One region of the Streptomyces sp. NPDC006711 genome, then DNA from elsewhere that is predicted to be linked to it. Evidence: predicted binding sites of a transcription regulator. Region 1 holds the regulator's gene; the other holds the start of a gene.

What was found. The regulator HrcA, encoded in region 1, represses chaperone genes, less so after heat shock. The targets are predictions, from matches to a motif close to TTNGCACTCNGNNNNNCNGAGTGCNAA.
Region 2: the regulator HrcA is predicted to act here: its motif matches at 9,023-9,049, upstream of groES (co-chaperone GroES).

What each region holds. Positions count from the first base shown of each region.
Region 1 covers NZ_JBIAGO010000031.1:366-11,673, forward strand. Annotated here, with positions in the region: gene ACFYM2_RS33495 (DUF3097 domain-containing protein) at 1-606, opposite strand, end outside; gene ACFYM2_RS33500 (MBL fold metallo-hydrolase) at 633-1,355, opposite strand; gene hrcA (heat-inducible transcriptional repressor HrcA) at 1,519-2,538, shown strand; gene dnaJ (molecular chaperone DnaJ) at 2,539-3,678, shown strand; gene ACFYM2_RS33515 (nitronate monooxygenase) at 3,790-4,881, shown strand; gene ACFYM2_RS33520 (16S rRNA (uracil(1498)-N(3))-methyltransferase) at 4,878-5,621, shown strand; gene ACFYM2_RS33525 (hypothetical protein) at 5,861-6,421, shown strand; gene ACFYM2_RS33530 (histidine triad nucleotide-binding protein) at 6,541-6,900, shown strand; gene ACFYM2_RS33535 (ribonuclease Z) at 6,949-7,860, shown strand; gene ACFYM2_RS33540 (adenosine deaminase) at 7,920-8,930, shown strand; gene ACFYM2_RS33545 (MFS transporter) at 9,776-11,119, opposite strand.
Region 2 covers NZ_JBIAGO010000008.1:118-11,425, reverse strand. Annotated here, with positions in the region: gene ACFYM2_RS17890 (YciI family protein) at 1-227, shown strand, start outside; gene ACFYM2_RS17885 (phenolic acid decarboxylase) at 322-831, opposite strand; gene ACFYM2_RS17880 (histidine decarboxylase) at 875-2,044, opposite strand; gene ACFYM2_RS17875 (3-deoxy-7-phosphoheptulonate synthase) at 2,089-3,339, opposite strand; gene ACFYM2_RS17870 (chorismate mutase) at 3,336-3,635, opposite strand; gene ACFYM2_RS17865 (VOC family protein) at 4,033-4,509, shown strand; gene ACFYM2_RS17860 (hypothetical protein) at 4,633-5,265, shown strand; gene ACFYM2_RS17855 (hypothetical protein) at 5,332-5,697, shown strand; gene ACFYM2_RS17850 (methyltransferase domain-containing protein) at 5,743-6,945, opposite strand; gene ACFYM2_RS17845 (polysaccharide deacetylase family protein) at 7,041-7,946, shown strand; gene ACFYM2_RS17840 (polysaccharide deacetylase family protein) at 7,966-8,817, shown strand; gene groES (co-chaperone GroES) at 9,196-9,504, shown strand; gene groL (chaperonin GroEL) at 9,650-11,278, shown strand.

The DNA.
Region 1 (11,308 bases):
CACGTCGATGTAGGGGTGCCCGACCACCAGCACGTCCGGATGCGTCACGGACGCGGCGATACGGGACTCCTTGGAACCCGGCACCAGGTGGTCGACCAGGACACCCAGCCGCGCGTCCGGCCCCGGCGCGAACTCCGCGACGATGGCGGGAAGATCGTCGATGCCCTCCAGGTACTCCACGACGACGCCCTCGACGCGCAGGTCGTCCCCCCACACCTTCTCCACGAGCTCCGCGTCGTGCCGCCCCTCGACGTAGATCCGGCCCGCCCGCGCGACCCGCGCCCGCGCCCCGGGCACGGCCACCGAACCGGACGCGGTGCGCGCGGGGCGCACGGGCGCGGGCGCGACCGCCGAGGGGCGTACGAGGGTGACGACCCGGCCCTCCAGGAGGAAGCCGCGCGGCTCCATGGGGAAGACCCGGTGCTTGCCGAAACGGTCCTCCAGGGTGACGGTCGGCCCCTGCGCCGTCTTCTCGCAGCGGATCACCGCCCCGCAGAACCCCGTGGAGACCTCCTCGACGACGAGATCGGCCTCGGCGGGAACCTCGGGAACAGGCGCCTGCTTCTTCTTCCAGGGTGGGGTCAGGTCGGGGCTGTAGCTGCGCATGCGTCAGACGATACGGGCGGCCGGCGCTACGACACGCCGAATCTGACGGCGAGTTGGTCACGCTGGGCGCGGACGAAGGACGCGTCCACCACCGCCCCGTGCCCGGGCACGTACACCGCTGCCGGGCCGCCGAGCGACAGCAGCCGGTCCAGGGCGGCCGGCCAGCGCGTGCCGACCGCGTCCGGGCCCGCCTGCGGCTCGCCCGACTCCTCCACGAGGTCGCCGCACAGGACGATCTCCGGCGACCCGCCACTCGCGGGGATGAGCACCACCAGGTCGTGCCCGCTGTGCCCGGGTCCCACGTTGGCGAGCAGCACCTGGCGCCCGCCCAGGTCGAGCGTCCACTCGCCGGACACCGCGTGGTGGGGCAGCACCAGCAGGTCGGCCGCCTCGGCCGCGTCCCGCTCGGGCACTCCCTGGCGTACCGCGTCCGAGCGCAGCTCCTCGGGGTCCAGGGCCCGCTCGATGCCGACGGCCCCGTACACCTGGGCGCCGGAGAAGGCCGCCGTGCCGAGGACATGGTCGAAATGGGGGTGGCTGAGCGCGATGTGGGTCACACGGCGGCCGAACAGGGCCTGCGCCTGCGCCCGCAGTTCGGCGCCCTCACGCAGCGTCGCGCCGGTGTCGTACAGGAGCAGCGCGTCCTCGCCGGCGACCAGCGCGGCGGTCGCGTCCCAGCCCGGCAGGCGTCTGCGCCCCACTGCGTCACCCAGGCGCTCCCAGCCGAACTCTTCCCAACGGATGTCCATGAGGCGACGCTATCCGCGATCCGGGAGCGACGCCGCGAGGTAGCGTGGTCGGCCGCCCTTGCTAGGGGCGTACCGGTCGGCCGTACACTGGCCGGGGATTGCTGGCACTCGAACACAGTGAGTGCCAAACGGACGGCTACTGGAGCTACTGGAGGTGTGCGCGATGCTCAGTGAACGCAGGCTCGAGGTGCTGCGCGCCATCGTCCAGGACTATGTCGGCACCGAGGAGCCGGTCGGGTCGAAGGCCCTGACCGAGCGGCACGCGCTGGGCGTCTCACCGGCGACCGTGCGCAACGACATGGCGGTCCTGGAGGAGGAGGGCTTCATCGCCCAGCCCCACACCAGCGCCGGCCGCATCCCGACCGACAAGGGCTACCGGCTCTTCGTCGACCGGCTCGCGGGCGTCAAGCCCCTGTCGTCGCCCGAGCGCCGCGCGATCCAGAACTTCCTGGACAGCGCGGTGGACCTGGACGACGTCGTGGCCCGTACGGTGCGGCTGCTCGCGCAGCTGACCCGGCAGGTGGCGGTCGTGCAGTACCCGTCGCTGACCCGCTCGACGGTGCGGCATGTGGAACTGCTCTCACTCGCCGCGGCCCGGCTCATGCTGGTGCTGATCACGGACACCGGCCGGGTCGAGCAGCGTATGGTCGACTGCCCGGCGCCGTTCGGCGAGGCCGCGCTCGCGGACCTGCGGGCCCGGCTCAACGCACGGGTGGTGGGACGCCGCTTCGCGGACGTGCCGCAGCTCGTGCAGGACCTGCCGGAGTCCTTTGAACCGGAGGACCGGGGAACCGTCTCGACGGTCCTCGCCACCCTCCTCGAAACCCTGGTCGAAGAGACCGAGGAGCGGCTGATGATCGGCGGCACCGCCAATCTGACCCGCTTCGGACACGACTTCCCGCTGACCATCAGGCCGGTGCTGGAAGCACTTGAGGAGCAGGTCGTGCTCCTCAAGCTGCTCGGCGAGGCCAAGGAATCGGGCATGACCGTACGCATCGGGCACGAGAACAACGCCCATGAAGGACTGAACTCCACGTCCGTCGTGTCGGTCGGCTACGGTTCCGGCGGCGAGGCGGTCGCCAAACTCGGCGTGGTCGGACCGACCCGCATGGATTACCCCGGAACGATGGGAGCGGTACGCGCAGTGGCACGTTACGTCGGACAGATCCTGGCGGAGTCGTAAGTGGCCACGGACTACTACGCCGTACTCGGCGTGCGCCGCGACGCATCACAGGACGAGATCAAGAAGGCGTTCCGGCGCCTCGCACGCGAACTCCACCCGGATGTGAATCCGGACCCGAAGACGCAGGAGCGCTTCAAGGAGATCAACGCCGCGTACGAGGTCCTGTCGGACCCGCAGAAGAAGCAGGTCTACGACCTCGGCGGGGATCCGCTGTCGTCGTCGGGCGGCGGTGGCGGGGCCGGCGGCTTCGGCGCGGGCGGCTTCGGCAACTTCTCGGACATCATGGACGCCTTCTTCGGCACGGCATCCCAGCGCGGCCCGCGCTCGCGGACCCGCCGGGGCCAGGACGCCATGATCCGCCTGGAGATCGACCTCAACGAGGCGGCCTTCGGCACCACCAAGGAGATCCAGGTCGACACCGCCGTGGTGTGCACGACCTGTTCGGGCGAGGGCGCCGCCCCCGGCACCTCCGCGCAGACCTGTGACATGTGCCGCGGTCGCGGCGAGGTGTCCCAGGTCACCCGGTCCTTCCTCGGTCAGGTCATGACCTCGCGGCCCTGCCCGCAGTGCCAGGGCTTCGGCACCGTGGTGCCCACACCGTGCCCGGAGTGCGCGGGCGACGGCCGCATCCGCTCGCGGCGCACCCTGACCGTGAAGATCCCGGCCGGTGTCGACAACGGCACCCGCATCCAGCTCGCGGGCGAGGGCGAGGTCGGCCCCGGCGGCGGCCCCGCGGGCGACCTGTACGTGGAGATCCACGAGCTGGCGCACGACGTGTTCCAGCGGCGCGGCGACGACCTGCACTGCACGGTCACCATCCCCATGACGGCGGCGGCGCTCGGCACGAAGGTGCCGCTCCAGACGCTGGACGGCATGGAGGAGGTGGACATCCGCCCGGGCAGCCAGTCCGGCCAGTCCATCCCGCTGCACGGCCGCGGCATCACGCATCTGCGCGGCGGCGGGCGCGGTGACCTCATCGTGCACGTGGAGGTCCTGACCCCGAGCAAGCTGGACCCGCAGCAGGAGGACCTGCTGCGTCAGCTGGCCAAGCTGCGCGGCGAGGAGCGCCCCACGGGCCAGTTCCAGCCGGGCCAGCAGGGCCTGTTCTCCCGCCTGAAGGACGCCTTCAACGGCCGGTAGGCCGTACGGGAAGGGGGCCGGGGTCACCACCCCGGCCCCCTTTTCGCATCCCCTCCACGTTCCGGCGACCGGCGATTCGGTGCGGGAGCGACGTCGTGGCACGATGCAAGCATGGCTTTGACCGATCTCTGCCGGTATCCGATCGTGCAGGCGCCCATGGCGGGCGGCGCCTCCGGTCCGGCGCTGGCCGCGGCCGTGTCCGAGGCCGGGGGGCTCGGCTTCCTGGCCGCCGGGTACAAGACGGCCGACGGCATGTACCAGGAGATCAAGCAGGTGCGCGGCCTGACCGGCCGGCCCTTCGGCGTCAACCTGTTCATGCCCCAGGACCCCGGCACCGACCCCGCCGCCATCGAGGTCTACCGCCACCAGCTCGCGGGCGAGGCCACCTGGTACGAGACGCCGCTGGGCGACGCGGACACCGGGGGCGACGACAACTACGAGGCCAAGCTCGCCATCCTGCGCGAGGACCCGGTGCCCGTCGTCTCCTTCACCTTCGGCTGCCCCGACCGCGCGGTCGTGGACGCGTTCGCGAAGATCGGCACCTACACGATCGTCACCGTGACCACGCCCCAGGAGGCCCAGGCCGCGCAGTGGGCGGGGGCCGACGCGGTGTGTGTGCAGGGCGTCGAAGCGGGCGGCCACCAGGGCACCTTCCGCGACGATGCGCAGGCCGGCGGCGCGGGCATCGGACTGCTCACCCTGATCGCCCTCGTACGCGACAGCGTCCAGCTGCCGATCGTCGCCGCGGGCGGCCTGATGCGCGGCGCCCAGATCGCGGCGGTGCTCGCGGCCGGCGCGGACGCGGCACAACTGGGCACCGCCTTCCTCGTGTGCCCCGAGTCGGGCGCCAACGCGCTGCACAAACAGGCCCTGACCAACCCCCTTTTCGTCCGTACGGAGTTGACGCGCGCGTTCTCCGGACGGCCCGCGCGGGGTCTGGTGAACCGTTTCATGCGCGAGCACGGCCCCTACGCCCCCGCCGCCTACCCCCAGGTGCACCAGCTGACCGCCGGCGTGCGCAAGGCGGCGGCCGAGGCCGGCGACCCCCAGGGCATGGCGCTGTGGGCGGGCCAGGGCCACCGCCTCGCCCGCGAGCTCCCCGCGGCCCGCCTCGTCGAGGTCCTGGCGGCCGAACTGGACGACGCGGCGGCCGAGTTGACCACCAACCTGCGGAACCTGAAGAACATGAGGAGTGCGTCATGACCGCCCCGGTCTTCGTCGTCGACACGGTGCCGGGCACCGGCGCGTACGTCCTGGACGGCGCGGAGGGCCGGCACGCCGTCTCCGTGAAGCGGCTGCGCCCCGACGAGGAGGTGACCCTCACCGACGGCGCTGGCAACTGGGCCCACGCGGTCGTCGTGGCCGCCGAGGGCAAGGACCGCCTGAGCGTCCGCGTCACCTCCGCCGGGAGCGAGCCCGAGCCCGCGCTCCGCGTCACCGTGGTGCAGGCGCTGCCCAAGGGGGACCGGGGCGAGGTCGCCGTGGAGACGATGACCGAGACCGGCGTCGACGCGATCGTGCCCTGGCAGGCCGCGCGCTGCATCACCCAGTGGAAGGGCGAGCGCGGCGCCAAGTCCCTTGCCAAATGGCGCGGTACGGCCCGCGAGGCGGGCAAGCAGTCGCGCCGGGTGCGCTTCCCCGAGGTGCGCGACGCGCTGAGCACCAAGCAGGTCGCGGCGCTGCTGGCCGGGGCGGACCTGGCGGTGGTCCTGCACGAGGACCGCGACGCGGCGTCGGCCGCCCTCGCCACGGTGGAACTCCCCGCCGCCGGAGAGATCGTCCTGGTGGTGGGCCCCGAGGGCGGCGTCTCACCGGAGGAACTGGCCATGTTCGCCGAGGCCGGCGCGCGGCCCCACCGCCTGGGCCCCAGCGTGCTGCGCACCTCGACGGCGGGCACGGTGGCGGCGGCGGTCCTGCTGTCGCGAACCCCCCGCTGGACCTGACCACCCCGATCCGGCGACTCAACCCCTCCGGGCCCGGGCAACTCAGCCCGTCCGGCGGGGTGTGGCCGGCTCCGGCAATTCAGCCCCTCCGGCGTTTGAGGAGCGGGGTCCGGGGCGGAGCCCCGTGCCCACCGGAGGGCGGCCGGGGGAGTGGGCGCAGCCCAAGGGGCACCGGTCCGCGCCCGGGATGGCCGCAAGGGGGCTACCGCGCCCCGGACAGCGGTGGCACCCTGGCGCCCATGGGGGCCAAGAACTCATACCGCGTCCACCGCACCCGCCACCACACCGCGCGCCGCACGGCCTCGCGCGCGCTGCCCGCGCCGGCCGCCGTCGTCCTCGCGCTCGTCGGCCTCACCGCCTGCGACCCCGTCGGCGGCCTCAACTCCGCCGCCGTCGCCGTCACCACGGAACAGGCCGCGACCGCCGAACTCGCCCACCACCACGTCGCCATCAAGTGGCTCACCTGCACCGCCGACCTCGGCCACGGCCCCTCCGCGACCCCTTCGGCGGGCAGCACCACCCGTGATGTCGCCGCCGTCGACTGCCAGGGCGAGACCAAGGACGGCAGGCCGGTCACGGTCAAGGGCAGGGTCACCGCCGAAGTCGAGGGCCGCTGCGTGAAGGGCGACCTGACCGCGAAGGCCGCCGGGAGGACCGTCCTGCGCGCCTCCGTCCTGGGCGACTGTGCGGCCCCCGCGCCCACGGCCGGCCAGGCGACACCCCGCCCGGGCGCCACCCCCACGGTCACCGTGACGGCAACCGTGACCGTGACCGTCACCGAGTCCTTCCGCGGCAAGTAGACCGGGCCCGCACCCCACGCACCCCCGTGCCGGCCCGGAACACCGCTCTCCGCGTCCTGGTCCGAACGCGTTGAGTAGCATGCGGGTTACCTGATCAACGCGACCAAGGAGACCGGACCATGGCCGGAGAGCCGCAGGCCGACTGCCTGTTCTGCAAAATCGTCTCGGGCGATGTCCCGGCGACCGTCGTGCGCGAGACCGACACGACGGTGGCGTTCCGCGACATCAACCCCCAGGCGCCCTCCCACATCCTGGTCATCCCCAAGGTGCACCACCCCGACGCCGCCTCGCTCGCCGCCGCCGAACCCGCTGTCCTCGCGGACGTCGTACGGGAGGCCGGGCAGGTCGCCGCCGATGAGAACATCGACAAGAGCGGCTACCGGCTCGTGTTCAACACCGGCAGCGGCGCGGGCCAGACCGTCTTCCACGCCCACGTGCACGTCCTGGGCGGCCGCGGCCTCCAGTGGCCGCCCGGATAGTTCCGCGCCAGCGCCCGTCCAGCGTCCCGCACAGCAAGGCGATTTTCCGTGTCCGTACGTGAATTGGTGGTGCTCGGCACCGCGAGCCAGGTGCCCACCCGGCACCGCAACCACAACGGCTACCTGCTGCGGTGGGACGGCGAGGGCATCCTCTTCGACCCGGGCGAGGGCACGCAGCGCCAGATGCTGCGGGCCGGGGTCGCCGCCCACGACATCGACCGGATCTGCGTCACGCACTTCCACGGCGACCACTCGCTCGGCCTGGCCGGGGTGATCCAGCGGATCAACCTCGACCGGGTCCCGCACCCGGTCACCGCGCACTACCCGCGCAGCGGCGAGCACTTCTTCGAGCGGCTGCGGTACGCCACGGCCTACCGGGAGTGTGTGGAGCTCGGCCAGGAGCCGGTCGAGGGCGAGGGCGCGGTGCTGGCCACGACGGCCGCGTACACGCTGGACGCCCGCAGGCTCTCCCACCCCGTCGAGTCCTACGGCTACCGGCTCGTCGAGCCCGACGGGCGCCGGATGCTGCCCGAGCTGCTGGCCGAGCGCGGCATCACGGGCCCCGACGTGGGTCGCCTGGCGCGCGAGGGCGAACTGAACGGCGTCACGCTCGACGACGTCAGCGAGATCCGGCGCGGGCAGCGCTTCGCGTTCATCATGGACACCCGCCTGTGCGAGGGCGCCCGGGTCCTCGCGGACGGCTGCGACATGCTGGTGATCGAGTCGACGTTCCTGGACGGCGACGTCCAACTCGCCACCGAACACGGACACTTGACGGCCGGTCAGGCGGCGACCGTGGCCCGCGACGCGGGCGTACGCGCACTGGTCCTCACCCACTTCTCGCAGCGCTACGCCGACCCGGGGGAGTTCGAGCGCCAGGCCCGCGCCGCCGGATACGAGGGCGAGCTGACCGTGGCGGCCGACCTCACCCGGATCCCCGTCCCCCGACGCGCCGCCTGAGCCCCCCCCACCGGCCCGCACCGAACCACCCACCCCAGCACCACCCTTAGGACCCCCCCATGCCCCTCCCCTCCTCCCTCCCCAAAGCCGAACTCCACCTCCACATCGAAGGGACCCTCGAACCCGAGCTGGCCTTCGAACTCGCCGCCCGCAACGGCATGGAGCTGCCGTACGCCGACACCGAGGAGCTGCGCAAGGCGTACCTCTTCGACGACCTCCAGTCCTTTCTGAACCTGTACTACTCCCTGATGCGGGTGCTGCGGACCGAGGACGACTTCACGGCGCTTGCCGACGCCTATCTGACCCGGGCCGCCGCCCAGGGCGTCCGGCACGCCGAGATCTTCTTCGACCCGCAGGCGCACATGGCGCGGGGCGTGCCCATGGGCACGGTGGTGGAGGGCCTGTGGCGGGCGCTGTCCGCGAGCGAGGAACGCCACGGCATCTCGACCCGGCTCATCCTGTGCTTCCTGCGGGACGAGTCGGCCCAGTCGGCGCTGCTCACGCTGGAGGCGGCGCGGCCGTATCTGGACCGGATCACGGGCATCGGGCTCGACTCGGCGGAGGTCGGCCATCCGCCGGCCAAGTTCCGCGAGGTGTACGAGGCGGCGGCGGCCCTCGGGCTGCGGCGGGTCGCGCACGCGGGCGAGGAGGGGCCGCCGGCGTACATCACCGAGGCGCTGGACGTGCTGGGGGTGGAGCGGATCGACCACGGCCTGCGCGCCCTGGAGGACCCCGATCTGGTGGCCCGCCTGGTCCGCGACCGCATCCCGCTGACGCTCTGCCCGCTGTCGAACGTCCGGCTGCGCGCGATCGACACGCTGGAGGAGCATCCGCTGGCGGCCATGATGGACACGGGCCTGCTGTGCACGGTCAACTCCGACGATCCGGCGTACTTCGGCGGGTACGTGGGCGACACGTTTCACGCGGTGCGGGAGGCGTTGGGGCTGGGGCGGGAGCGGTTGCGGGAGTTGGCGCGGAACTCGTTCGTGGCGTCGTTCCTGGACGATGACGAGGTGCTGCGCGAGCGGTATTTGGCGGAGGTCGCCGCGTACACCTTCCCGGAGTCCTGAGCCCCCCGGCCCGGGGCGGCCGGCCGCGCAGTTCCCCGCGCCCCTGACGGGCTCGGCGCTGGCCCGCATGCGCATCCTCAGCCGGTCTGCCCTGGCAGGGCTCGCGCGGGCCCGCATGGGCATACCCAGCCTGTCCCCGCGCCCCTGACTACTCGACGCTGGCCTGCATGGGCAACCTCAGCCTGTCCGGCGTTTGAGGACGAGCGCGTTCAGCGCGATCGGGGTCTGGGGCGGAGCCCCAGGGTCCTTGGGTGCGGGCCCGTGGGTGGCTGGTCGCGCAGTTCCCCGCGCCCCTGGCGGGGTCGGCGCTGGCCCGCATGGGCATACCCGGCCTGTCCCCGCGCCCCTGGCGGGGTCCGCGCTGGCCCGCATGGGCAACCTCAGCCTGTCCGGCGATTGAGGACGAGCGCCCTTCAGGCGCGAATGGGGTCTGGGGCGGAGCCCCGGGGACCCTGGCTGCGGACCGTGGGTGGCTGGTCGCGCAGTTCCCCGCGCCCCTGAGTATCCGATGTGGGCCCGCGTGCGTATCCTCAGCCCGCCGCCCACCCCTGGCAGGGCTCGTGCGGGCCTGCATGGGCAACCTCAGCCTGTCCGGCGTTTGAGGACGAGCGCGTTCAGCGCGAACGGGGTCTGGGGCGGAGCCCCAGGGTCCTTGGGTGCGGGCCCGTGGGTGGCTGGTCGCGCAGTTCCCCGCGCCCCTGGCGGGGTCGGCGCTGGCCCGCACGGGCATAGCTGACCTGTCCCCGCGCCCCTGGCGGGATGCGTGCTGGCCCGCACCGGCATAGCCGGCCTGTCCCCGCGCCCCCGGCAGGGTTGGTGCTGGCCCGGATGGGCGAGCGGCCGCGTCAGGAGGCCAGGACCTTGCGGCGGCGTCTCGCGCGGGAGACGATCGCGATCTCCGCGACCTCCTGCTCCGGCACCCCGATCTGCGGCAGCAACCCCGCCGCCCCGGCCCCCCGCCCCGCGACCACCGCCGCAGGCGTACCACCCCGGCGCCGGATGGACCCCGGCACCAGCGGCCGCCCGGACGTGTGCAGCGCCACCGCGCTCAGCGGCGCCGCGACGAGCAGCAGCAGCGCGCACAGCGTGAACCCCATCCCGCCGTACCCCGCGTACTGCGAGAGCAGGCTGCCGGTGACCGGCCCGCAGGCGACCCCGAGCGAGGACGCCGACCCCGCCAGAACCGCCCAGCGCCCGTGCGGATCGAGCGAGGCGGACAGGCCGATGAGGTAGGAGAGCACCACCGGGTAGAACAGGTTCCACAGGATCTCGCCGCCCGCGAAGGACACGAGTCCCCGCGCGGACGAACTCACCACCACGCAGCACGCGATGATCGCCGTACCGGCGCCGATCGGCACCGCCCGCCCGAGCCGCGCGCCGAGCGCACCCGCGCCGAGCACACCGAGCAGCCCCGAGCCGAGCCCGGCCGCGAAGACCATGCCGACGGTGACCTCGCTCAGGCCGGCCTGCGTGATCCCGATCCGCCCGCTGACCCCCCACAGCGCGTTCTGCGCGAGGGACCAGCAGAGCATCGTCGCGGCCAGGACCGTACCGGAGCGCCGGTGCGGCAGCCGCGCGCCCGACGAGCCGACCGCACCCGCAGCGCCGACCGCACCCACCGCGCCGACCGCCTCCCCGGGCCGCTCCGCGCCGCACGCGCCCGGAAGCCACCGCGTCGCCGGCCACGCGAGGGCCGCCACCAGGGCGATCGAGGCGAGCGGGGTCGCGTGCCCGCCGCCGAGGTGAGGGATCGTCAGGTACAGCGCGCCCGCCGTCGCGGAGACGCAGAGCAGGCCGAGCGTGGACGCGCGGTGGGGGTCGCGCTGGGCGGCGATACCGGCCGCCGCCACCGCCGTGGCCGTGCCGGACCCGAGGCCGCCGACGACCGCCCCGGCCACGACGAGCGGGATCAGCGTGGTGAGGGCCGCGACGCCGTACCCGGTGACCGCGAGCAGCAGCCCCAGCCTGGCGAGACGGCGCGGCCCGTGCCGTTCCACCCGGGAGGCGAGCGTGAACCCGGCCGTCGCCGAGCTCAACAGCAGGGCGGAGCCGACGAGTCCGGCTTCGGCGGGGGAGAGGCCGAGGCCCGCCGAGAGACGGCCGACGACGGTGGGGAGGAGATACGCGGCGAGGTAACCGGCGGTGAAGACGGCGACCAGGGGCCAGGCGGCACGAGAGCGTGCGGACATGGGCGTTCCAAGGAACAGTGCCCGTGGGGCAGGAGGCCAAAGAGGGGGGATGCGCCCGGTGTTGTGCGGGAACGCGGCCCAATTTGTATCAAGGGTCCGGAGTGCGCGAAAAGCCAGGACGGTGTGATCTGAGTCACGTTGCGTTTGGTCTGGAGTCCGTCGGGTATGCGAGCGAATTTCGCGCGCCGG
Region 2 (11,308 bases), on a different contig from region 1:
CCGCCGGACTCACCTCGACCGCCGAGGGCGCCAGGCTCCGCTGGAACAAGGGTGAACTGACCGTCACGGACGGGCCGTTCACGGAGTCCAAGGAGGTCGTGGGGGGTTACGCGATCATCCAGGCGAAGGATCGGGGGGAGGCGTTTGAGTGGACGAAGCGGTTTCTCCGTATTCACGGGGAGGAGTGGGACATCACGTCGGAGCTCCGCGAGATCGCGGAGGGCTAGGGGGTGTCTGGTGGCTGGGGGTGCGGGGTCCCGCGCGCCCAGCCACTCGGCGCCCTGCGGTGCGCCGCCGTCACCGTCCACGGCGGAGCTGTGGTCAGTGTTCGCGGTCCGGGTAATCGGAAGGCAACCGCGCCGGACCGCACGCGATGACCTCTTCGTTGTCCGTGCCGCGGTATTCCGAGAAGGTGATCGTCGCGAACTGTTCCATGTGCAGGTGAGGGGCCACCGGACCCTCATCGCGGAGGCGGTGGATCGTCGGCAGCCGCCTGTTCTGATATCCCATGGTCAGTTCGGGGCAGTCGGTGACCCACTTCGCGAAGAAGGCGCTCGCGTGCAGCCAGCGGCCCGCCAGATTGATCACCAGACTGGTGGTGCTGCCCGTTTCCTCGGCCCACGAGAGCGATCCCATGCCGGCGCCGAGGTTGGCCGCGGCAGCCGCCTGATCTTTGAGCCAGCGTCCCGCCAGGGGGCCCTCGTGAAGTCGGTAATCGATGGTGGACTCGTTCTTGACGTAGAGCTCGGCTCTCACACCTCCGGTGTATTCGTAGATCAGGTGTTGACCCAGGAGGAATGAAATATCCTGAATCGGGTATTTCGCGGGCATGTGAGTCTCCTTGCCGTGGCGCGTGGCGCGTGGGGCGGGCAGGTCAGGAGCCGGCAGTCGACACGATCTCCTGGCAGAGGCGGTCGACGTGCTCGTGGGTCACGTGCGGCATGGTGATCAGATGTGCTTGCCCGTCCACGTGCAGCAGGTTCCACCGCTCGCACACCGCCTGGGCCGGGGCGTCGAAGAGAACGGTGTTCGTCCCCGGTGGGTGGACCGGGTGGCGTCCGCAGGCGCGCAGGCGGTCGGTGGCGTAGTCGGCCACCCGCAGGCACCGGCGTACGCGCCGTTCAAGCCCTTGCCGGCCCAGTGCGCGGAGCTCCTGCCAGAGCATGATGGGGGAGAGCGCGTCCCGCGAGCCGCTGATCGTGTCGTCGTCCGCGCCCACCGCCGCGTCGTGCAGACGGATGACCTCGACGTGCTGGGGACGAGCCAGGGCAATACCGCAGGGGATGGGGGAGCCGATCATCTTGTGTCCACTGATGGCGATGCTGTCGGCCCCGTCGGCGAAGCCCCACGGCACCGGGTGGGGCCCCAGCGCGGCCAGCAGCCCGCCGAACGCCGCATCCGAGTGCAGGTGCGTCCGCCCTATGCCCACCTCATCAAGCACGCCGCGGATCCCCGGCAGATCGTCCACCGCTCCCTTGCCCGTACTGCCGATGGTGACCACGACGACGGCGGCGCGCGCGCTGTGCCGCCGGCATGCGGTGCGCAAGGCTCCCAGATCCATCGCACCGGCGGGATCCGTGGGCACCGGTTCGTGGTCCATGCGCAGTAGTCGTGCGATCTTGGGAACGGAGTAGTGGGCCTGCGCCGACGCGTAGAGGACGGCGTCGGGATGCCGCTCCCTGCCGAGGTAGGTCCCGTAGATGTTGCTTTCGGTGCCTCCGTTGCTCACGTAGCCGAAGGCGGCTCCGGCGGGTGCCCCCGCGAGCTTCCCGAAGAAGTCGATCACGGCCCGCTCGAAGTGCTTGCTGTGCAGGTGGTATTCGCTGCTCCCGCAGGGGCTGCCGGCGTTGTTGCCGTGGACGGCGAGGTACTCGGCCAGGTGCCGGTAGTCGAAGTCGAGGTTGACCGGGAAGCCGACCATGTGTTCGCGGGCTTGGCGCATGTGGTTGGCGACCGTTTTGAGCAACGCTTTGTCCGCCGCGCTGTCTTCCGCGCTGCGGGGTTCGTCACCGATGGCCAGATCGCTTTCAAGGGAAATCCGCACGTGGGGCTCCTCGTGGTGTGGTGCGGCCCTGCTCCGTGTGGCGGTCAGTCCCGCACGTCCCCCGCCGCCGCGCGGCCCGCCGCGTCCAGTACGGACAGGGCCTGGCGGGGGTTGAGGCGCGGGTCGCACAGGGTGGTGTACCGCTCGTGCTCGGGCTCGGCACCGGTCTCCTCGCCGACGCATTCGGCCACGTCCGCCGACGTGGCTTCCAGATGGACTCCACCGGGAACGCCGCCGGATTCGGTGACACAGCGCCGGAACTGCTGGAGTTCCGAGGTGATCGCTTTCGTCAGGCGGGTCTTGAAGCCTCCGCTTCGGTAGGTGTTGGCGTGCATGGGGTCGCACAGCCACAGCACGGGATGCCGTGCGGCAACGGCCGCTTCGACCAGCGGGGGCAAGGCGTCGCCCACCCGGTCCTCACCCATGCGGGCGATCAGCGTCAGCCGGCCCGGCTCCCGCTCAGGGTTGAGGGCCTGACAGAGCGCCAGTACGTCGTCGGGGGTGGCGGCGGGCCCGATTTTGCAGGCCACCGGGTTGATGACCGAAGCCAGCAACCGCACATGAGCGCCGCCGGGCTGGCGCGTACGTTCGCCGATCCAGGGCCAGTGTGTCGATGTCAGGAGCGTACGACCGGTGTCATCGCGGCGCAGCAGCGCCAGCTCGTAGTCGAGCACCAGCGCCTCGTGGCTGGTCCAGATCCGCGGCTGGCAGGCCGGTGCCGTCCTCAGCCGTTCCAGTTCGGCCAGCACCTGGCTCGCGCTCCGGTAGCAGTGGAGCATGTGATCGGGAACGTGCCGGCGGTCCGCCTCCGTGGTATCGGGGCGGTTGACCATGTGTCCGCGGTAGACGGCGAGGGGGCGTCCGTCGACCGTCTCCGTCGGCTCCGACCTGGGTTTCGCGTACTGTCCGGCTATCCTGCCGACCCGCACGACCGGGTTTCCCGTGGTCAGTTGCCACATGCCCGCCAGTGCGTCGATCAGCCCCATCGTGCGTCCGACCGCGTCGGGGGCCGACTGCTCCGGGTCTTCCGCGCAGTCGCCCACCTGGACGATGTCGAGCCCGCCGAGCGCGCACCGCGACAGGATGCCGCGCAGCTCGTCGACCTCCGCCGCGGTGACGAGCCCCGGGGACTTGGCCAGGACGCGCCTGCACTCCCTGGCTCGTTCCCCGTCCTCCCACACCGGCTGCTGCCGCGCGGGCAGCCGGCGCCACTCGTCCATCTCCGCTTCGCTCAGGGGGAGTGTGAAGCCCGAGTCGTTCTTGTCGTGGTGCGCGGGGCGGGACGTCTTCATCATCGGGCGCCCTTGGGGATGTCGCGGGCGGCAGCGCCCTGGGTGGACGCGCTCTCATGTCCTCGGCACAGCCGCAGGACGGCCACGGCGACGCCCTCGCCCGCTGCGCCGAGCCGGTCGCGGAAGTGACCGCGCACCTCGCTCTCGCGTCCGTGGGCGAGGCGCCGTCCGTGGTCGGCGATCCGGGCCTGCTGTACCTGCGCGGAAAGGCGGGCGCGCTGGCCGAGCAGGTCGATGAGCACGGTGTCGATCTCGTCGATGCGCGAACGCAGGTGCGCGATGCGCCCGTTGTCGGACATGGCGAATCCTCCCTGAACGGGTGGCCGGGGGCGGGGGCACCGGACATCCGGTGCGGTGATGTATTCCGGCTACCCTGGCCGAAGTCGCGTAGAAGGGCGTACAGCGGGACGCGGAAGCATCCGTGTACCACCGCCCGGTGCGCATGGTTTGCCCCTGTGATGAAAGAGGCCCGGAGGTGGCGGTGCTCACCGGGCTGCCGCGGTGTGGCTCTGCCCGGGCCCTGCCACGGGGGCACGGGGGCACGGGGGCACGCCCCCCCCCGCGAGGCCCTGCGCGGGGTTCTTCCGGGGGGACGGCGGAAGGGGCCGGCCGTGGCGCGATGAGTTTCGTGGACCGGGGCGGTCTTATGTGTCGCAGCCGCCCACCCCGGGTCCGGCACCGCCGAGGAGGCAGACGATGACCGCGAAGATCACCCAGAAGATCACCCCCTTCCTCTGGTTCGACAGCCAGGCCGAAGAGGCGGCGAACCACTACATCGCCATCTTCGGCGGCGACTCCCGGATCCTGGGGATCACCCACTACGCCGCCTCCGCCCCCGGCGATACCGGCACGGTCATGACCGTCGACTTCCAGCTCGCCGGCCAGCGGTTCACCGCGCTCAACGGCGGCCCCCAGTTCACCTTCACGGAGGCGGTCTCGCTCGCGGTGAGCTGCGCGGACCAGGAGGAGATCGACCGGTTCTGGACGGGACTGGGCGAGGGCGGCGAGGAAGGACCCTGCGGCTGGCTCAAGGACAAGTACGGGCTGTCCTGGCAGATCGTCCCCGCCGAGCTGCCCGAGCTGCTGGGCTCCGGCGCGGAGAAGGCCGACCGGGTCATGGCCGCCGTGATGGACATGAAGAAGCTGGACCTGAAGACGCTGCGGGACGCGTAGGCGCAAGCGCGAGGGGCGGGGCGCGCGGGCCGGGCCCGGCGGACGACGGGATCCGGCCGACCGCGCTGAGCATGACCCAGGGTGGGCGCCCGTGTCAGGGGCGCCCCGGATAACCTCTGGCGCATGTCGCCGAGTTCGCCCCTGCCCCCCTCTCCGCCCCCGGTCGCACTGCGCACCTGGCGCGACCGCAACGCGCTGCTCGCCGACCGGGCCCAGGCCCTGGAGGTGCTGCTCCGGGGGTACTTGGGCGCGGGCCGGCTGTGGCTGCTCTGGCTGTGGGCGGCGCTCTTCGCGCTGGGCTGGTCGCTGGTCGGCGCTGCGCTGACCTCCCTCACCGATGTGCTGAGCGCGATCGTGGGAGGGCTCTTCCTGCTGCTGGGTCTCGGCGTGATGATCCCGGCCGGACTCGCCGTCGGGTTCGGCCTGCGCAAGGACCGACGTATACGCCAACTCATGCGCCAGTGGGCCGAGTTGGACCGCGATCCGGTGCTCGACCGGAACCTGGTCAGGCCCGCCCTGAGCCTGGCGTGGCTCATACCATCGGTGCTGCTGTGCGGGGCGGGTCTCGCCGTCTGCCTCGTGCTGCCCGCGACCGCGGATCCGGGCCACGACACGTACGCCCTCGTCGCCTACGGCATGGGGCTCGGCCTGATCTGCTGGCTCACCGGGCTCGTGGGCGTGGCCAAGGCGGCGGCGTACCGGCGCTGGGTGCAGCGCTGCCTCGGGGCGCGCACCACGCTGGGCCTGCGCGGGTGACCCGGCTCTATTCTGGGGAGGCCGCGGCGTCACGCGGTGACACATTCCGGGGGAAGGGCAGCCGCTGTGCAGTGGTACTGGTGGATTCTGATCGTGTTCTGGATGGGCGGGTTCGGGTGGGCGATCGACAACGCCCGTACCGCTCTGCGTACGCGGCACGAGCGCAAGATGGAGCGTCTTGAGGCGGCGAAGCAGGAACGTCTCGCCCTGGAATCCGCGCACAAGGCGCCCGAGCCGGTGTGCGGCTGCACGCACCATTTGGCCAAGCACGACAAGGCCGGCAAGTGTCATGAGCGGGTGGAGGTTCCGGTCGCGTGGGACGAGAGCAAGAAGCCGCTGCGGTTTGAATCCGGCCAGTGCAACTGTCAGCAATACGTCGGGCCGCAGCCCCTCTCCCAGGTCTACGCGGATCCCCTGACCGACCTGTCCTGACCCGCGTCGCCTCGCGTCAGGGGCGTATGGGCGCGTCGCCTCGCGTCACGGGCGTACCGGATTGCCGATGAGCATCGTGGGGGCGCCGGCCACCCTGGTCAGGAAGACCGTGGCCGAACGCGGTCCCGCCGGCTTCACCCGTCGGCGTACCTCCTCCGGCTCCACCGCCGACCCCCGCTTCTTCACGGTCAGCACCCCCACCTCCCGCTCCCGCAGCAGCCCCTTCAACTTCTTGAGGTTGAAGGGGAGTTGGTCGGTGATCTCGTACGCGGAGGCGTAAGGAGACGCGTACGGCTCGTCACTCGTCACGTACGCGATCGTCTCGTCGATCAGCCTCCCCCCGCACCGCTGTGCGATCTCGGCGACCAGATGGGCGCGGATGACCGCGCCGTCCGGCTCGTACAGATAGCGCCCCACCGGCCCCACCGGCGGCGCGGCGAGCGGCGCGGCCGTCCACAGCGAGGCGGACGCGGGCAGCAGCGTCGCGCGGACCGCGCCGGGCGTCACGCCCGTGCCGAACCACAGCACCGCCTCCTTCACGTCGCCCCCGTCCGAGATCCACTCCGCCTCGGCCCGCGGCGGGATCGCCTCGTGCGGGATGCCGGGGGCGACCTTCAGCGCCGCGAAGGGCGCGGCGAGGGCCGCCGAGGTCGCCCAGGACAGCGGCGGCGAGTACGCCTCAGGGTCGAAAATCCTGCCCCGCCCGCCTCGTCGCGCCGGGTCCACGAAGACCGCGTCGTAGGGCGCCGTGTCGATGTCGGTCACGTCCGCGCAGCGCACCTCGATCAGGTCTCCGAGGCCAAGTGCCTCCGCGTTGGCGCGGGCCACCGCCGCCGTCAGCGGGTCGCGGTCGACCGCGAGGACGCGGATTCCGGCCCGCGCGAGCGCCAGCGCGTCGCCGCCGATGCCGCAGCACAGATCCGCGACCGCGCGCACTCCCCGTGCGCTGAACGTCTTCGCGCGGTGCGTGGCCACCGAGGCGCGGGTGGACTGCTCGACGCCGTTGGGCGTGAAGAACATCCGGTACGCGTCCGCCGCGCCGAACTTCGCCACCGCGCGCTGCCGCAGCCGCGCCTGCCCCAGCGCCGCCGACACCAGCCCCGCGTCGTGCTCGCGGCGCAGCCGGGTGGCCACCGCCAGCTCCTGGGCCGGGTCGTACGCGCGCAGGGACGCGAGCAGCGCCCGGCCCTCGTCGGTCAGGAGCAGGGCGAAGGTGTCGAGGTCGTTCACCCCGTCATTGTCGTCCAGCGCGCGACCCGCTGTGGGCCAGGCGGGCGATGGTGGGGTCCGTGGCGGCGGTGTCGCCGGGGCCGGCGGGCGCGCGCCTGACAGGATGCGGCGCCATGCAACTAGTACGACAAAAGGGAAAAAACAGGACCAAGGCCGCCTGTGCCGTCCTGGGGCTCGCCGCCGCCCTGCTCGCCTCCGGGTGCTCCTCCGAGGACGCGGGCCACGGCCGGCCCGGGCCGGGGGCCGCCAAACAGGGGCCCGCCGGCGCGCTCGCCGACTACTCCGCGCAGCTCAAGCAGGCCGAGGCCGCCCGGCTCGCGGCCGTCAAGAAGTGGGGTCTCGCCAAGCCGCCCCTGCTCGCGCCCCCCGTGCCCGCCGTCAAACCGAAGATCACCAACCGCCCGGGGTTCGAGACCGACGGCGGCGACTCGCTGCCGCCCGTCTTCACCACCGTCCCCACCAAGGACAAGATCGTCTTTCTGACGATCGACGACGGCGCCGAGAAGGACCCCACCTTCCTGAAGATGATGCAGGAACTGCGCATCCCCTACAGCGCGTTCCTCAGCGACTACCTGGTCAAGGACGACCACGAGTACTTCAGGAAGATGCAGAGCCTCGGCGTCACGCTCAACAACCACACCCTCAACCACCGGTACATGCCCGCGCTCTCCTACGACGAGCAGCGGCGCGAGATCTGCGACCAGCAGGACAAGATCGGCAAGTGGGCGGGCAAGCGGCCCCGGCTGTTCCGGCCGCCGTACGGCAACTACAACGAGGACACCCTCAAGGCCGCCCAGTCCTGCGGGATCCAGGCCGCGCCGCTGTGGGCCGAGGAGGCCTTCACCGACCACATGGAGTGGCGCGAGTGGGACCGCGACCTGCACCCCGGCGACATCATCCTGACCCACTTCCGCGGCCGTCAGGACTGGAACGGCACCATGCCCGACATGGTCCGCCAGGTGATGAAGGTGATCACCGACAAGGGGTACGCCGTGGCCCGGCTCGAGGACTACGTGTGACCCGGTCCCGGGAGACGGGATGAGGCGGGCGCACCGGCTGCGGGGCGCCCTGGCCGGGCTGCTCGCGGTCGGTGCGCTGCTCGGCCCGCTGGCCGGGTGCTCGGAGCCGAGCGCGCCCGTCGCCCCCTTCCAGCGGCTCGGGCGCAGGGCCGCCCACCCCACCTCGGTGCCGCGCGCCGGGGCCGCCGCGCGGGTGGCCGCCGCCCGGCGCTGGGGTCTTGCCGCCCCGCTCGCCCCCGCCCCGCGCCCGCCGTCCGGCGGCGCCGGCGCGCGCCTGCCCTTCGTCGTGGACCGGGTGCCGGTACGGGCGAGAGTGGTCTTCCTGACCTTCGACGACGGGCCGGTGACCGACCCCGGCTTCCCGCGGATGATCCGCGATCTTGAGCTGCCCGTCGCGCTGTTCCTCACGAGCGCGAACCCCGGCGGCGCCCTCGCCCCCGACGCCGCGACGCGCGAGCGCCTGGACGAGCTGCGCGCCCTGGGCGCCGGGCTCTACAACCACACCCTGGACCACCGCGACCTGCGGACCCTGGACCACGCGGGCCAGCGGGCGCAGATCTGCGGGCAGCGGGACCGGATCGCCGCCCGGTTCGGCAGCCGTCCGAGACTGTTCCGGCCGCCCTACGGTGCCTACGACGCCACCACGCTGCGGGCCGCGAAGGAGTGCGGGGTGGGCGCGGTCGTCCTGGCCCGCGTCACGATGACGGCCGACGGCCCGCGCTATGCCCGAGGCGCCCGGTCCCTGCGGCCCGGCGACATCGTGCGGGTGCGGCTCGGGCCCGGCGCGGACGCGACCCGGCGGACCGCGCGGGCGCTGGACTACATCCGGACGCGGGGCTTCACGGTGGGCCGGATCGAGGACTACCTCTGACCCACACGGCTGCGACCGGCCCCCGCCTCTTGACCCCCGGCTGCGACCGGCCCCAGCCCCTTGACCCCCGGCTGCGACCGGCCCCCGCTTCTGGTCCGGCCACGCGCCCGCCTCTGCCCCCGCTTCTGACCCGACCGCGCCCCCGCCTCTGGCCCGGCCGCGCCCCTCCGCGCGTCCCGGTCCGATCCGCCGCAGGGGCGCGAGATTGGCACTCCGCTTGACCGAGTGCTAACCGTCGTCCTAGTCTCGCTTCTGGCACTCCCCACCGGAGAGTGCCAACACAGCGACGGGCAGGTCCGGCACCCGCGACGACGGATCCACCTGGTCGCCACCCCAAACAGTTAACCCCGTGAGATCTCCGAAGGGGGAGACCGGATCGTGACGACCGTCAGCTCCAAGGTTGCCATCAAGCCGCTTGAGGACCGCATCGTGGTCCAGCCGCTCGACGCCGAGCAGACCACGGCCTCCGGCCTGGTCATTCCGGACACCGCGAAGGAGAAGCCCCAGGAGGGCGCCGTCCTCGCCGTTGGTCCGGGCCGCTTCGAGAACGGCGAGCGCCTGCCGCTCGACGTCAAGGTCGGCGACGTCGTGCTCTACAGCAAGTACGGCGGCACCGAGGTGAAGTACAACGGCGACGAGTACCTCGTCCTCTCGGCTCGCGACGTGCTCGCGATCATCGAGAAGTAATTACCGAAGCCATTCGGTAATTCATCGAAGTACTTCTTCGAAGCACCTGCTTTGAAAGCTGCGCCCCTGGTCACCCCGCTGATTGCCGGGCGGCGAGGGGCGCAGTGTCATTAACCCGAGTTTTCGAGAGGGCTGAACCGCTCCCATGGCGAAGATCCTGAAGTTCGACGAGGACGCCCGTCGCGCCCTTGAGCGTGGCGTCAACAAGCTTGCCGACACGGTGAAGGTGACGATCGGCCCGAAGGGCCGCAACGTCGTCATCGACAAGAAGTTCGGCGCCCCCACCATCACCAACGACGGTGTCACCATCGCGCGCGAGGTCGAGCTCGACGACCCGTACGAGAACCTGGGTGCCCAGCTCGTCAAGGAGGTGGCGACCAAGACCAACGACATCGCGGGTGACGGCACCACCACCGCCACCGTGCTGGCCCAGGCGCTGGTGCGCGAGGGTCTGCGCAACGTCGCCGCCGGTGCCTCCCCGGCCGCCCTGAAGAAGGGCATCGACGCCGCGGTCAAGGCCGTCTGCGACGAGCTCCTGGCGACCGCGCGTCCCATCGACGACAAGACCGACATCGCCGCCGTCGCCGCGCTGTCCGCCCAGGACAAGCAGATCGGCGAGCTCATCGCCGAGGCGATGGACAAGGTCGGCAAGGACGGTGTCATCACCGTCGAGGAGTCCAACACCTTCGGCGTGGACCTGGAGTTCACCGAGGGCATGGCCTTCGACAAGGGCTACCTCTCGCACTACATGGTCACCGACCAGGAGCGCATGGAGGCCGTCCTCGACGACCCGTACATCCTGATCAACCAGGGCAAGATCTCCTCGATCCAGGACCTGCTGCCGCTCCTGGAGAAGGTCATCCAGGCCGGCGCCTCCAAGCCGCTCCTGATCATCGCCGAGGACGTCGAGGGCGAGGCCCTTTCGACCCTGGTCGTCAACAAGATCCGCGGCACGTTCAACGCCGTGGCCGTCAAGGCCCCGGGCTTCGGCGACCGCCGCAAGGCCATGCTCCAGGACATCGCCACCCTCACCGGTGCGACCGTCATCGCCGAGGAGGTCGGCCTCAAGCTCGACCAGGCCGGTCTTGAGGTGCTGGGCACCGCGCGCCGCGTCACCATCACCAAGGACGACACCACGATCGTCGACGGCGGCGGCAACAGCGCCGACGTCGAGGGCCGCGTCAACCAGATCAAGGCCGAGATCGAGGCCACGGACTCCGACTGGGACCGCGAGAAGCTCCAGGAGCGCCTCGCGAAGCTGGCCGGCGGCGTGTGCGTGATCAAGGTCGGTGCCGCCACCGAGGTCGAGCTCAAGGAGCGCAAGCACCGTCTGGAGGACGCCATCTCCGCGACCCGCGCCGCGGTCGAGGAGGGCATCGTCTCCGGTGGTGGCTCCGCCCTGGTGCACGCCGCCAAGGTCCTGGAGGGCAACCTCGACAAGACCGGCGACGAGGCCACCGGTGTCGCGGTCGTGCGCCGCGCCGTCGTCGAGCCGCTGCGCTGGATCGCCGAGAACGCCGGCCTCGAGGGCTACGTCATCACCTCCAAGGTGAGCGAGCTCGACAAGGGCTTCGGCTTCAACGCCGCCACCGGTGAGTACGGCGACCTGGTCAAGGCCGGCGTCATCGACCCGGTCAAGGTCACCCGCTCCGCCCTGGAGAACGCCGCCTCCATCGCCTCCCTGCTGCTCACGACCGAGACCCTGGTCGTCGAGAAGCCGGCCGAGGAGGAGCCCGAGGCCGGCCACGGCCACGGTCACGGCCACTCCCACTGACCCCAGGTCAGCGGTAGCTCCGCACAGCTG